2 regions of the Cellulosimicrobium sp. NPDC030954 genome follow, and region 2 is predicted to be linked to the other one. Evidence: predicted binding sites of a transcription regulator. Region 2 holds the regulator's gene; the other holds the start of a gene.
The links. Region 2 encodes HspR, which represses chaperone genes until heat shock. Its sites were predicted from a motif close to AAGTTGAGTCNNNNNGACTCAACTT; they were not measured.
Positions count from the first base shown of each region.

Region 1: the regulator HspR is predicted to act here: its motif matches at 6,064-6,088, upstream of clpB (ATP-dependent chaperone ClpB).

Region 1 is NZ_JBVIFN010000001.1:205,471-213,018, reverse strand. Features, by position in the region: gene ACZ402_RS00880 (response regulator) at 1-660, shown strand; gene ACZ402_RS00885 (sensor histidine kinase) at 1-4, shown strand, start outside; gene ACZ402_RS00875 (DUF2071 domain-containing protein) at 663-1,712, opposite strand; gene ACZ402_RS00870 (hypothetical protein) at 1,803-2,201, opposite strand; gene ACZ402_RS00865 (diacylglycerol/lipid kinase family protein) at 2,272-3,252, opposite strand; gene clpB (ATP-dependent chaperone ClpB) at 3,390-6,011, opposite strand; gene ACZ402_RS00855 (LppM family (lipo)protein) at 6,306-7,548, shown strand, end outside.
Region 2 is NZ_JBVIFN010000005.1:285,548-293,095, forward strand. Features, by position in the region: gene dnaK (molecular chaperone DnaK) at 1-1,876, shown strand, start outside; gene grpE (nucleotide exchange factor GrpE) at 1,873-2,523, shown strand; gene ACZ402_RS12735 (DnaJ C-terminal domain-containing protein) at 2,673-3,665, shown strand; gene ACZ402_RS12740 (heat shock protein transcriptional repressor HspR) at 3,703-4,212, shown strand; gene ACZ402_RS12745 (phosphotransferase family protein) at 4,235-4,963, opposite strand; gene ACZ402_RS12750 (DUF1540 domain-containing protein) at 5,172-5,480, shown strand; gene ACZ402_RS12755 (hypothetical protein) at 5,609-6,406, opposite strand; gene ACZ402_RS12760 (sigma-70 family RNA polymerase sigma factor) at 6,582-7,548, shown strand, end outside.

The DNA of each region.
Region 1 (7,548 bases), on a different contig from region 2:
GTGACACGCGTCGTGCTCGTGGACGACCAGGCCGTCGTCCGCGCCGGGTTCACCGTCATCCTCGAGAGCGAGGGCGTCGAGGTCGTCGGTGAGGCGTCGAACGGCGCCGACGCCGTCCGCGTCGCGCGCCGCGAGCGCCCGGACGTCGTGTGCATGGACGTGCGCATGCCCGGCGGCGACGGCATCACCGCGACGCGCGCGCTCGCCGGTCCGGACGTCGTCGACCCGGTCCCCGTGCTCGTGGTGAGCACGTTCGACCTCGACGACTACGTGTTCGGCGCCCTGGAGGCCGGGGCGAGCGGGTTCCTGCTCAAGGACGCCGAGCCGGACGTGCTCGTGGACGCCGTCCGGCGGGTCGCCGCGGGCGACGGCCTGGTCGACCAGACCCTCACGCGGCGGGTCATCGGCGAGTTCGCGCGCCGCCGCGCGCCCGTCTCGCGGGACGACGACGCGGCCGCGCTCCTCACCCCGCGCGAGCTCGACATCGTCGACCTGCTGTGCCGCGGGTCGTCCAACGCGGAGATCGCGACGGCCCTGTTCCTCGAGCCCAGCACGGTGAAGTCGCACCTGAGCCGGGCCATGACCAAGACGGGGGCGCGCGACCGCGTCCAGCTCGTCGTGTGGGCGTTCCGGCACGGGATCGTCGACCCGGCCGGCTGACGTCAGCGCACGGGCCGCGGCACCCCGAACCGTGCGTGCACCGGCGCGGCCACGTGCACGAGCGCCGGGTCCGCGGGCGGCAGCCCGAGGCGGTCGAGCACGTCCGTGTCGAGCGCGTCGAGCGTGCCGCGCCGCAGCGTCCACGGCTCGTGCACGACCGGGAACCGCCACAGCCGCCCGGCCCGTGCGCCGTAGGCGGTCCAGCGCGCCGTGAGCCACCGCACGAGGCCCGACGACGCGTCGACCTCCTCGTGCGCGCGCACCTCGGCGCGGAGCGTGAGGTCGCGCAGCAGCCCCGGGTGCTCGTGCGGGACGTGCAGGGGTCCCCGGCCGGTCGAGCGGAACCGGTAGCGCACCGCGGACGGCGGCCCCGCACGGTCGCCGTCGGCGTGCACCTCCGCCTGCACCGCAGCGTGCGCCGGGTGGTAGGGGACGCCGGCCGCGCGCGACGCGGCGACGAACGCGCGCGACGTGGCCCACAGGCCGAGGAACCACACGCCCTCGGTGCCCGCGCGGTCGCGCACGTACACGCGGACGTTGAGCTCGGGGAACGTCGACCACGCGCCGAGGGCGGGCAGCGGCGGGACCCGGACGCCCGCCATGACGAACGGGACCACGCCGAGCCACGTCGTCCCGCCGACCTCCTGGACGGCGAGGCCGGGCGGGAGCCAGCCCTGCACGACGGCCGGGTCGACGCGCCAGTGGAGGAACGTCAGCGCGTCCCAGCGCTGCACGTTCACGGCGACCCGCGGTGCCCGGTGCGGTGCGGCTCCCGGCCCCGGCGCGGCGGCCTCGTCGAGGAGGCGCCCCGCGGGCCCGACGAACGGCTCGCCCTCGCGGTCCTCACGGTCGCCCGGCTGCTCGCCGACGAGCACCAGCCGGGCGCGCTCGGGTCCGCGCGAGAACACGACCTGCGTGGCGTCCGCCCACAGCTCGCACCCGTGGCAGTCCCGCGCCGCCCGGGCGAGCGCGTCGACGTCGCTCACGGCACGCCCGCGCGGGAGCCACTCCTGCGCGCCCGAGCGCTCCGGAGCCGGTCGTCGGGGGCTCATGGGCCCACCGTGCAGCACCGCACGTCTGCTCGCACCCGGCGCTCGCGGGACGCGCGGCCCGGCCTGGGGGCCCGGGCCGGGCGGAGGCGGTCAGAGGACCTGGTAGAGCGCACCCTGCACGAGGCTGAGGAGGACCCCCAGGAGCGCCGCCGCGCCGAGCGCCGTGCCGGCGGACGCGAGCGCCGCGCCCGGCAGCCGCCGCACGAGCGCGACCGCGCCGGTGACCGTCGCGACCAGCGCGAGCACGCCCGTGAGGATGCCGTTGACGAGCTGGAGCACGCCGACCGACGACGGCGAGTAGCCCGCCGACGAGAGCACGAACGGGAACGCGAGCGTGACGACCGCACCGACCAGGACGGTCGCGACCCCGAAGGCGAAGGCCACGACGGCGAGGGGCGAGCGTCGCGCACCGGTGGCCGGTGCGGGCGAGCCGTAGGCGGACGGGGCGGAGGCGGACCAGGTCTCGGGGCCGGGCTGGGGAGCGCTCATGCACCCATCCTGCCGAACCCCGCGGTCCGGCGACAGGGACGTCCGCGGTCCGCGACCGCGGGCACCGGGATCACCGACGACCGGGCGCGCCCTGCGCGAGGTCCTCCGACTCCTCGGGCCGGTACACGCACACGTGCAGCGCCTGCGGTCGCACGCTGACGTCGAGCCGCTCCGCCGGCTCGATCACGTCGCCGTCGAGCTGGCGCGGCTGCGGCCGGTCGGAGACCACGGAGACCTCCCGGCCCCGCACGACCTCCCGGCTCGGCACCCGGCTCCTGCCCCGCACGACGCCCCACAGGAGCTGGACCCAGTGCTGGAGGTTGCGCGGCGCGATGATCGCGACCTCGAGCTGCCCGCTGTCCGGCTCCGCGTCCGGGAGCAGGTTGGTGCCGGCCTGGAGACGGCCCACGTTGCCGACGACGACCGTGCGCGCACGACGGCGCCGCGTCCGCCCGTCGACCGTCACCTCGACGTGCATCTCGTCGTCGGCGAGGTGCTTGAGCGCCGAGAAGACGTACGCGACCGACCCCGCCCTGGCCTTGAGCGCCGTCGGGGCGTCGCGCATCATCGCCGCGTCGAGCCCCATCCCCGCCATGATCGCGAACGTCTGCCCGTCCGCGACGCCGACGTCGATGGTCCGTCGGCCGCCCCGGAGGACGAGGCGCAGGCCCTCCTCGGCGTCGGTGGGGACGCCGAGGTTCACCGCGAGGAGGTTCCCCGTGCCGCCCGGGAGGATCGCGAGCGCGGCGTCGGTCCCCGCCAGCCCCTCGACGACGGCCCGCACCGTCCCGTCCCCGCCGCTGACGAACACCACCTCCGCGCCGTCCTCGACGGCCTGGCGCGCCTGCCCCGTGCCCGGGTCCTCGGCCGTCGTCTCGAGCCACGCGGGCTCCGGCCACCCCGCCTCGGTGAGCCGCGCGACGATGAGGTCGCGCAGCGCGTCCAGACCCTCCACCCGGTTCGGGTTGACGATCACGGCCGAGCGGTGGGGCCCGACGTCGGGGCGCTGCGGAGCGGTGTTCTGGGTCTCGGTCGTCTCGTCGGTCGGCACGGACCGAGTATGTCCCGGCGGCCGTGAGGACGCGCGGTACGGGGGCAGCCCCATCCGCGCGGACAGGGGGACCCCGGGTTCTCTGCGCCGCTCGGTCACGACGGCGGCAGAGGACCCGGGGCCCGTCGGACAGGACGTCAGGCCGTGAGGATCTCCGTCCCGAGGGTCAGCCCTTCGGCCTCGGGGTCGCGGTCGACGCGCACCACGTCGCCGTCGGCGACGTCGCCCGAGAGCAGCATCCGCGCGAGGCGGTCGCCGATCTCGCGCTGCACGAGGCGGCGCAGCGGGCGCGCCCCGTACGCCGGGTCGAAGCCCTCGAGCGCGAGCCACTCGCGGGCGGCCGTCGTCACGTCGAGCGTGATGCGCCGGTCCGCGAGGCGCCGGCCGAGCGCGGCGACCTGGATGTCGACGATCCGGCCGAGCTCCTCGATCGTCAGCGGCTCGAACACGATGACGTCGTCGAGCCGGTTGAGGAACTCTGGCTTGAAGGACGCTCGCACCGTGCTCATGACGGCCTCGCGCTTCTCCGCGTCGTCGAGCATCGGGTCGACGAGGAACTGCGAGCCGAGGTTCGACGTCAGCACGAGGATGACGTTGCGGAAGTCGACCGTGCGGCCCTGGCCGTCGGTGAGACGGCCGTCGTCGAGCACCTGCAGGAGGATGTCGAAGACCTCGGGGTGCGCCTTCTCGACCTCGTCGAGCAGCACGACCGAGTACGGCCGACGCCGCACGGCCTCGGTGAGCTGGCCGCCCTCCTCGTAGCCGACGTACCCGGGGGGCGCGCCGACGAGCCGGGCGACCGAGTGCTTCTCGGAGTACTCGGACATGTCGATGCGCACCATGGCGCGCTCGTCGTCGAAGAGGAAGTCGGCGAGCGACTTCGCGAGCTCCGTCTTGCCGACGCCCGTGGGGCCGAGGAAGAGGAACGAGCCCGTGGGGCGGTCCGGGTCGGCGACGCCCGCGCGCGAGCGGCGGACGGCGTCGGACACGGAGCGGACGGCGGCCTGCTGGCCGATGAGGCGCTCCCCGATGACCTCCTCCATGTGCAGGAGCTTCTCGCTCTCGCCCTGGAGCATGCGGCCGGCGGGGATGCCCGTCCACGCGGACACGACCTCCGCGATCTCGTCGGCGCCGACCTTGTCCGCGATCATCGGCGCGGCCTCGGGGCCGGACGCGGCGAACGCGTCGTCGGCCTGCTCGGCCGCCTCGGCCTCGTCGAGCTCGCGCTGCACCTGCGGGATCTCGCCGTACTGCAGGCGGCCCGCGGTCTCGAGGTCGCCCTCGCGGATCGCGCGCTCGACCTGGACGCGCAGCTCGTCGAGCTTCGCGCGCAGGTCGCCGACGCGGTTGTGACCCGCCTTCTCGGCCTCCCACCGCGCGGTGAGGGCCGCGAGCTCCTCACGACGGTCCGCGAGGTCGGCGCGCAGCTTCTCGAGGCGTTCGAGCGACGCGGGGTCGGTCGACTCGGACAGCACGACCTCCTCCATCTCGAGGCGCGTGACGGCGCGCTGCAGCTCGTCGATCTCGATCGGCGACGAGTCGAGCTCCATGCGCAGGCGCGACGCCGCCTCGTCGACGAGGTCGATCGCCTTGTCCGGGAGCTGGCGGCCGGTGATGTACCGGTCGGAGAGCGACGCCGCCGCGACGAGCGCCGAGTCGGCGATCGTCACCTTGTGGTGCGCCTCGTACCGCTCCTTGAGCCCGCGCAGGATCGCGACCGTGTCCTCCACCGAGGGCTCGCCGACGAACACCTGCTGGAACCGGCGCTCGAGCGCCGGGTCCTTCTCGATGTACTCGCGGTACTCGTCGAGCGTGGTCGCGCCGACGAGGCGCAGCTCGCCGCGCGCGAGCATCGGCTTGAGCATGTTGCCCGCGTCCATGGCGCCCTCGCCGCCCGCGCCCGCCCCGACGACCGTGTGCAGCTCGTCGATGAACGTGACGACCTCGCCGTCGGAGGACTTGATCTCCTCCAGGACGGCCTTGAGTCGCTCCTCGAACTCGCCGCGGTACTTCGCGCCCGCGACCATGCTCGCGAGGTCGAGCGACACGAGGCGCTTGCCCTGGAGCGAGGTCGGGACGTCGCCCGCGACGATGCGCTGGGCGAGACCCTCGACGACGGCCGTCTTGCCGACGCCCGGCTCGCCGATGAGCACCGGGTTGTTCTTGGTGCGGCGGCTGAGCACCTGCACGACCCGTCGGATCTCGGAGTCGCGGCCGATGACGGGGTCGAGCTTGCCCTCGGCGGCCGCGGCCGTGAGGTCGGTCCCGTACTGCTCGAGCGCCTTGTAGGTCCCCTCGGGGTTGGGGCTCGTCACGCGCGCGCTCCCGCGGACGGCGGGCAGCGCGGAGCGCAGGGCCTCGGCGGTCGCGCCAGCCTGCTGCAGGATCGTCGCGGCCTGCGAGGATCCCGCGGCGATGCCGAGCAGCAGGTGCTCGGTGGAGACGTATTCGTCGCCGAGGGCCTGCGCCTCCTTCGCGGCGTTGTCGAGCGCGGTCGACGTGGCGCGCGACGGCGTCGGCTGCGCGACGGCGGACCCGCTCGCCGTGGGGAGCGCGACGAGGGCCGCGCGCACCTTCTGGCCGACGGCCTGCTTGTCCGCGCCGACGGCGTCGAGGAGCCCGACGGCGACCCCGCCCTCCTGCGTGAGCAGCGCGGCGAGGAGGTGCGTGGGCTCGAGCTGCGGGTTGCCGGCGGCCGACGCGGTCTGGATCGCCTCGCCGATCGCCTGCTGCGACATCGTGGTGAACTTCGTTTCCATGGGTGCTCCGGTGTGGTGCTCGAAAGATGGTCTGACCAGTGGAACGACTCCGAAGTTGAGTGTATTCCGCTCAACTTAGTTCGTCAGCCCCGTCCCCGACCTCTCGACGGTCCGTCGTCCGGAGCGGATGAACTCCCGGACGCATTCCGTCTCAAATCGGCTTCGACCCTCGCCTCGGGCGACGATCCGCGACATGCTGGGCCGGTGAACTCCTCACCCTTGCGCAGACGACTCGGCCTCGGCGCCCTCTTCGCCACCCTCGCACTGTTCCTCGCGGGGTGCATGAGGATGGACATGGCCATCACCCTCAACGAGGACGACACGTTCGACGGCAGCGTCGTCATGGCGTTCTCCGACGAGATGGCCCAGTCCCTGGACATGGACCCGCAGGAGATGTGGGACCAGATGGGCTCCGAGATGGAGTCCGACCTGCCCGACGGCGCGACGCAGGAGCCGTACGCACAGGACGGCTACACCGGCACCAAGATCACGTACGCCGACCAGCCCATCTCCCAGCTCGACACCGGCGCCACCGACTCCATCTCCGTCACGCGCGAGGGCGACGAGTACGTGGTGAGCGGCTCGATGGACATGACGGGCGAGGAGTTCAACCCCGAGACCGGCGACGCGGCCGGCGACGAGATGACGCGGCAGATGATGGACAGCCTGGACATCAGGGTCGCCATCACCTTCCCGGGCGAGGTCGCCGAGTCCAACGGCACCGTCGACGGCAACACCGTGACGTGGACGCCGGTCGTCGGCGAGGTCAACGAGATGACGGCGCGCGGCTCGGCCGTCGCGGGCGGCTCGGCCGGCACGGGCGACGAGGGCTCGGACGAGACCACCGACTCCGACGGCGCCACCGCACCCGACGGCGGCGAGAGCGCGAGCGATTCGTCGGACTCGGGCTCTCTCGCGTGGCTGTGGTTCGTGATCGGCGGCGTCGTGCTGCTCGGCATCATCGGCCTCGTGCTCTGGCTCGTGCTCCGCTCCAAGCCGGGCACGCAGGACGGCCAGGCGGCCGGCTTCCAGCAGGGCGGCTACCCGGGCCAGCCCGGCGCCTACCCCGCGCCCGGTCAGCCTGGTCAGCCCGGCCAGTACCCCGGCCAGCCCCAGGGCCAGTACCCGGGGCAGCCGGGCGCCTACCCGGGCCAGCAGCAGCCGGGTCAGCAGGGCGGCTACCCCGGACAGCAGGGTCAGTACCCGGGCCAGCAGCCGGGTGGCTACCCGGGTCAGCCGGGCCAGCAGCCGGGCGCCTACCCCGGCCAGCCCGGGGCCCCGCAGGGCTACGGGGCGCAGCCCCCGGCCCCGGGCCCGTACGGCGCCCAGCCGCCGGCCCCGCCGCAGCCGCAGGGCGGCTACCCGGGCGCGGCCCCGTACGCCCCTCCCGGCGCGCCGCACCCGCAGTCGTCGCCGACGACGCCGCTCCCCGCGCAGCCGCCCGTCCCGCCGGGCGCGACCCAGCCGCTGCCGCCGTACCAGCAGCCCGCCCCGACCCAGCCGCTCCCGCCGCAGCCGGGCGCACCGGGGCCGGACG
Region 2 (7,548 bases):
AGCAGTCGGGATCGACCTCGGCACCACCAACTCGGTGGTCGCCGTCCTCGAGGGCGGAGAGCCCACCGTCATCGCGAACGCCGAGGGGTCGCGCACGACGCCGTCGGTGGTCGCCTTCTCCAAGACCGGCGAGGTCCTCGTCGGCGAGGTCGCCAAGCGTCAGGCGGTCACGAACGTCGACCGCACCATCAGCTCGGTGAAGCGCCACATGGGCACCGACTGGTCGGTGGAGATCGACGACAAGAAGTACACCGCGCAGGAGATCTCCGCGCGCATCCTGGGCAAGCTCAAGCGCGACGCCGAGGAGTACCTGGGCGAGCCCGTCACCGACGCGGTCGTCACCGTCCCGGCGTACTTCAACGACGCCGAGCGCCAGGCGACCAAGGACGCCGGGCAGATCGCGGGCCTCAACGTGACGCGCATCGTCAACGAGCCCACCGCGGCCGCGCTCGCGTACGGCCTGGAGAAGGGCAAGGAGGACGAGCTCATCCTCGTCTTCGACCTGGGCGGCGGCACGTTCGACGTCTCGCTCCTCGAGGTCGGCAAGGACGAGGACGACTTCTCCACGATCCAGGTCCGCGCGACCTCGGGCGACAACCGCCTGGGTGGCGACGACTGGGACCAGCGGATCGTCGAGCACCTCATCAAGCAGGTGAAGAACAGCTCGGGCGTCGACCTCTCCAAGGACAAGATCGCGCTCCAGCGTCTGCGCGAGGCCGCCGAGCAGGCGAAGAAGGAGCTCTCGTCCGCGACGAGCACCACCATCTCGATGCAGTACCTCTCGATGAGCGAGAACGGCCCCATCCACCTGGACGAGAAGCTCACGCGCGCCCAGTTCCAGCAGATGACGCAGGACCTGCTCGACCGGACGAAGGCCCCGTTCCACAAGGTCATCTCCGACGCGGGCGTCTCCGTCTCCGACATCGACCACGTCGTGCTCGTGGGTGGCTCCACCCGCATGCCGGCCGTGACCGACGTCGTCAAGGAGCTCACGGGCGGCAAGGAGCCCAACAAGGGCGTCAACCCGGACGAGGTCGTCGCCGTGGGCGCGGCCCTGCAGGCCGGCGTCATCTCCGGCGACCGCAAGGACGTCCTGCTCATCGACGTGACCCCGCTGTCCCTCGGCATCGAGACCAAGGGCGGCGTGATGACCAAGCTCATCGAGCGCAACACGGCCATCCCGACCAAGCGCAGCGAGATCTTCTCGACGGCCGAGGACAACCAGCCGTCGGTGCTCATCCAGGTGTTCCAGGGCGAGCGCGAGTTCGCGCGCGACAACAAGCCGCTCGGCACCTTCGAGCTCACCGGCATCGCGCCGGCCCCGCGCGGCGTGCCGCAGATCGAGGTCACCTTCGACATCGACGCGAACGGCATCGTCCACGTCGGCGCCAAGGACCGCGGCACCGGCAAGGAGCAGAAGATGACCATCACGGGCGGCTCGGCGCTGCCCAAGGAGGACATCGACCGCATGGTCAAGGAGGCCGAGGAGCACGCGGCCGAGGACAAGAAGCGTCGCGAGGAGGCGGAGACCCGCAACCAGGCCGAGGCGTTCGTGTACTCGACCGAGAAGCTCGTCTCCGAGAACAAGGAGAAGCTCCCGGCCGACGTCGTCACCGAGGTCGAGGCCGACATCGCGTCGGTCAAGTCCGCGCTCGAGGGCGAGGACGCCGACGCCGTGAAGACCGCGCACGAGAAGCTCGTCGCGTCCTCGCAGAAGATCGGCCAGGCGCTCTACGCCTCGGCCGAGCAGGAGCAGGCCGCCGGCAACCCCGGCGCCGCGCAGGACGACGCCGCCGCCGCTGCGGGTGCGACGTCCGCTCCGGACGAGGACGTCGTCGACGCCGAGATCGTGGACGACGAGGACGACAAGAAGTGACGTCCCCCGAGGACCGGGGCCCCGAGGAGCAGGCCGGGCGCGAGCCCGGCCAGGGCCCCGAGGACAAGCCGTTCCAGTTCACCGACAAGCGCAAGGTCGACCCGGAGACCGGCCGTCCGCGCGAGAGCGCGGACGCCGGCTCGGCCGGGGACGACGCGGAGAAGGACCCGCTCGCGGGCCTCGACTTCGAGCCGTCCGAGGAGGCCGAGGTCGACGCGGCCGTCCTGGCCGCCAAGGCCGAGGCCGCGGAGCACCTCGACGCGCTCCAGCGTGAGCGGGCGAGCTTCACGAACTACCGCAACCGGTCGCTGCGCGACCAGGAGGCCGCGCGCACGAAGGGGATCGAGGACGTGCTCACCGCGCTCCTCCCGGTGCTCGACGACATCGACCGCGCGCGGCAGCACGGCGAGCTGACGGGGCCGTTCGCGGCGATCTCCGACAAGCTCGACGCGTCGCTCGAGAAGTTCGGGATCGAGCGCTACGGCGCGGTCGGGGACGAGTTCGACCCCACCGTCCACGAGGCGCTCATGCACCAGCCCGACCCCGAGGCCGCCGCCACCACGGTGAACCTCGTCATCGAGCCGGGCTACCGGATCGGGGGCAGGGTCGTGCGCGCCGCGCGCGTCTCGGTCGTCGGCCCCCAGTAGCCACCTCTCCCTCGTGCCCGACGGCGCGGGCCCACCTCCCGCGCGGAGGTGCGCTCCGCCGTCGGGCACGCGAGGATCACCAGCAGCAGATCGACAGCAGCCACGACACGAAGGACCAGGACCACGACCACCGACAGGAGGGAGGCGCCGTGACCGGACAGGACTGGATGGAGAAGGACTTCTACGCCGCGCTCGGCGTCCCCAAGGACGCCGACGACGCCACGATCAAGAAGGCCTACCGCAAGCTCGCGCGCAAGTACCACCCTGACCAGAACCAGGGTGACGCGGGCGCCGAGGCCAAGTTCAAGGAGATCGGCGAGGCGTACGCCGTGCTGTCGGACGCCAAGGAGCGCGAGCAGTACGACGCGATCCGGGCGATGGCCGGCGGCGGTGCCCGCTTCTCCGCGGGTCCCGGCGGCGCCGGGGGCGCGGGCTTCGAGGACGTGTTCGGCGGCATGTTCGGCGGCGGCGGCCCGGGCGGCACCCGGGTCCGCTACTCGACCGGCGGCCAGGGCGCGGGCGGCTTCGAGGACATCCTCGGCTCGATGTTCGGCGGCGGGGGAGCGCAGCAGTTCGGCGGCGGTCCCCGCCCGCGGGCCGGGTCGGACGTCGCCGCGGCCACGACCCTCCCGTTCCGTCAGGCGGTCGAGGGCTCCACCGTCACCTTCACGGTCGACGGCCGCAACGTCACCACCCGCATCCCGCCGGGCGTGCGCGACGGCCAGAAGATCCGGCTGCGCGGCAAGGGCCGCCCCGGCATGGCGGGCGGCCCCGACGGCGACCTCGTCGTCACCGTCCACGTCACCCCCCACCCGGTGTTCTCGCTCGACGGGAACAACCTGCGGATCACGGTCCCGGTGACGTTCCCCGAGGCCGCGCTCGGCGCCACCATCGCCGTGCCGACGCTCGACGGCTCGACTGTCAAGGTCAAGGTGCCGGCCGGCACGCCGTCGGGGCGCACGCTGCGCGTCCGGGGCCGCGGCGTGAAGACCGCGAAGTCGACCGGCGACCTGCTCGTCACGGTCCAGGTCGCCGTGCCGCAGAAGCTCTCGAAGGCCGCGCGCGAGGCCGTCGAGACGTTCGCCGCCGAGACCGCCGACCAGGACGTGCGGGCCGACCTGCTCCGCCAGGCCGCGGAGTGACCGGCGCCCGGAGCGCCGGCTCGGGAAGGAGGCCCGGATGACCGCGTACCGCACGGACGACGCCCAGACGGGTCCGGACGTGACGCCCGACGTCGACCAGGACGCGCCCGTCCTCGTCATCTCGCAGGCCGCCGCGCTCGCGGGCATGCACCCGCAGACGCTGCGCCAGTACGACCGCCTCGGCCTCGTGGTGCCGCGCCGCACCCAGGGCCGGGGTCGGCGCTACTCGCTGCACGACATCGCGAAGCTGCTCGAGGTGCAGCGCCTCAGCCACGACGAGGGCATCAACCTCGCGGGCATCCAGCGCATCCTCGCGCTCGAGTCGCGGGTCGAGCGCCTGGAGCGCCGCATCGAGGCGCTCTCCGCGCGCGTCGAGCCCGGTGGACGGGTGTTCGCGGCCGCCGCGAGCGGCGACGTCGTCGTGGTGCCGCGCGGGCGCAGCGTGCGCCGCGGGGTCGAGGAGGCGCTGCGCGAGACGCTCGTCGAGCACGGCGAGGCGCGCGCGCTCGTCATCTGGCGGCCCCGGCACGACGACGCGGGGTCCTGACCTGCGGCGATCCGCCGTGCGCTCAGCTCCGGCGGGCCTCGCGCGCGACGAGCGCCACGGCGGCCGGGACGAGCGCGACCTCCGAGGGGTCGAGTCCGGGGTCCGCGGCGCGGGTCCGCGCGGCGGCGTCGAGGTGCCCCACGAGCGCCGGGTCGGCCAGGTGGAGGAACGCGTCCAGCAGGACCCGTGCGCCGGGCGCGAGCTCGTCGTCCTCGTCGGCGGCGACCTCCGCGAGGACGACGGCGGTCACGGCGAGGTCGAGGCCGGCCGGTCCGAGCCGGGCGTTCGTCCAGTGGAGGACGGCCGGGCCGTCGGCGGTGAGCACGACGTTCGCCGGGTGCAGGTCGAGGTGCAGGACGCACGGATGCCCGCCGGCGGTCTCGTCGAGGGCTGCGGACGACGGCGCGGTGAGCGCCGCGTACGCGGGCTCGCCCCGCGCCGGGGGCGGGACCGCGTGCAGCGCGTCGTGCAGCGCGACGAGGGTCCGGGCCGACGCGGCGAGCGACGTCCGGCCGCCGAGGATCGACTGCAGGAGCGTCGGGCCCCGCAGGAGCTCCATGGTGAGGTCGCCGTCCGTCGCGGCGTCGACGCGCGGGGCGGGGAAGCCCGCGGCGCGCACGTGCCGCATGACCTCCGCGGTGCCGACCGAGTCGGCCCCGGAGCGCGAGCGCCGCAGGACGCGGTCGGCGCCGACCGCGTACAGGTCGGCGTCGGCGCCCGAGAACAGTGGCGCGCCGGGCGAGGTGGCCATGAGAACGACGCTACGCCTCTCCCGCCCTCCTGACGAGGACCCGGCATCGGCGCTGGTCAGGCAGTTCCGCAAGAATGTCGTGCGCTAATTCATTGCTATTTCTGCATTTCTTAGCAAGGCCTTCCTTGCTATACACCGCAGAATTCCGGGAATACCGTGGAGGTGGAAGCCCGGCCCGCCACGGGTCCTCGGAGAACAGGAGATCGCGATGAGCAGCCTCACGGAGATGCCCCAGGTCGTCGAGTGTTCCATCGACGGCTGCGGCTACAACCACGACCACGGGTGCCACGCCGGCGCGGTGACCATCGCCGGTCACGCGGGCGACGCCGAGTGCGCGACCTTCATCCCGTTGGGGACCAAGGGCGGCCTCGAGAAGGTGCTCGCGCACGTCGGGGCGTGCCAGCGCACCGAGTGCGTCCACAACTCCTCGCTGGAGTGCTCGGCCCCGTCGATCCGCGTGGGCGCCGGCGCGTCCGGCGAGGACAAGGCCGACTGCCTCACCTTCACCCCGCGCTGACGCGCGACCTCAGACCTCCTCGGAGGCGGCCGGTCACCTACCGGCCGCAGACGCCCCCGGACGCCCCGTCCGCGCGCTCGCCCGCGCGGCCGGGGCGTCGCTGCGTCGTCGGCGGTCGTCGGCGGTCGTCAGCGCTGCAGCGCGTCGAGCAGCTGGACGGCGGCGGTGTGGGTGCGGGGGAGCGGTTCGACCCAGACGCGCGGCGGTCGCCGCAGGATCGCCGTGACGCCCAGCGCGAGCCCCGTGCGCTCGATGTTGTGGCGGAGCACGGTGCGCAGCGTGTCGTCGTCGACACCGCGCTCCCCGAGGACGACGAAGAGCCCGTTGCCGAGGGAGGCCATGGGGTGGCCGTCGCCGAACGTGTGCGTGAGCGCACGACCCATCGCCGCCGACCGTGCGAAGCGCTGCCACCCGGTCAGGTGCTCGAGCGCGACGTCCACGACGAGCAGCCCGTGCGTCGCTGTGGCGTCGACCCCCGCGCGCTGCGCGACGCCGTACGTCTCCCGGAGCCGCTGGGCCAGGTACTGGGACGTCGCGAGGCCGGACTCGGGGTCCATCACCTCGGGCGTCACGGGGGTCGCCTCGTAGCCGTCGGACCACCCGACCGCGACCGCCCGGAGCAGGTCGGTCCCGGGCTCGCGGTCGTGCGCCCGGTACAGGCACACCACGTCGTCGATGGCCTCGCCGATCCCGACCCCCGCCTCGGCCCGCACCCGACCGAGCCGTTCGGCCGCCGGTGTGCCGTCCCGCTCCTCGCACAGCGCCTCGACGAGCGCGTCGACGGCAGGGTGGTACCAGTCGCCCGGTCGCAGCCAGACGCTCTCGGCGCTCGCGCGACGCCAGCGCTCGCGCACGGCGTCGGGAGCGGGCACGGTGTACCCGTGGAGGTGGTCCATGTAGATGAGACGGCCGAGCGGCCGATCCATGACGCGGGTCGGCGAAGAAGTTTCCAGGACGCCGGGTCCGGGGTGAAATCGGGCGAACGGGGACGACTCCGGCCGTTACCGTTCCGTCGTCGGAAGCCCTCTGCCCCGAAGTTGGACGGGCGTCTACTATGGCCACCGTACGCCTCGGATCGGGGCGGTCTCCGGGGCGGGTGACATGACGCAGGCGCAGGAACGGGTGTGGAGCGAGGCGTTCAGCGACGCCGAGCTCATCACAGCCGTGCGCGAGGGCGACACCAGCGCCTACGGCGCGCTCTACGAGCGCCACGCCGCCGCGGCCCGGACGGTCGCGCGCCAGTACGTCCGCTCGACCGCCGACGCCGACGACGTCGTCTCCGACGCGTTCGCCCGCACGCTCTCCGTGCTGCAGGGCGGGGGCGGGCCCGACGTCACCTTCCGCGCCTACCTCTTCACCGTCGTCCGACGCCTCTCCTACGACCTCGTCAACGGTGCGCGCCGCACCCAGCCGACCGACGACGAGCGCACGTTCGAGACGGCGTTCGGCCCCATGGCGTCCACCGAGGACCCGACCCTCGAGGGGTTCGAGCGCTCGACGGTCACGCGCGCCTACCAGGACCTCCCCGAGCGGTGGCGCGCCGTGCTCTGGTACACCGAGGTCGAGAACCTCTCCCCGGCCGAGATCGCGCCGATCCTCGGGCTCACCGCGAACGGCGTCTCTGCGCTCGCCTACCGGGCGCGGGAGGGGCTGCGGCAGGCGTACCTCCAGCAGCACCTGACGTCCGTGCCCGCCGAGGAGTGCCGCACGGTCAACGCGCTCCTCGGGTCGTACGTGCGCGGCGGGCTCGCCAAGCGCGAGACGGCGCGCGTGGAGTCGCACCTCGAAGGCTGCGGCGAGTGCCGCGCGCTCGTGCTCGAGCTGGGCGACGTGTCGCACGGCATGCGCGCCGTCATCGCCCCGCTGGTCCTCGGCGTCGGTGCGCTCGGCCTCGTCGGCACGGCGCTCCCGACGGTCGGCGGCGCGGCCGTCGCCGGCGGCGTCGGTGCCGCCCTGCAGGGCGCGTCGAGCGGTGGCGCGGGATCCACCGGCGGTTCCGGTGCGGCCGGCGGGTCCGGCGGCGCGGGGGCGGGCGGTGGCGCCGGCACGGCCGGGACGAGCGCGGCGG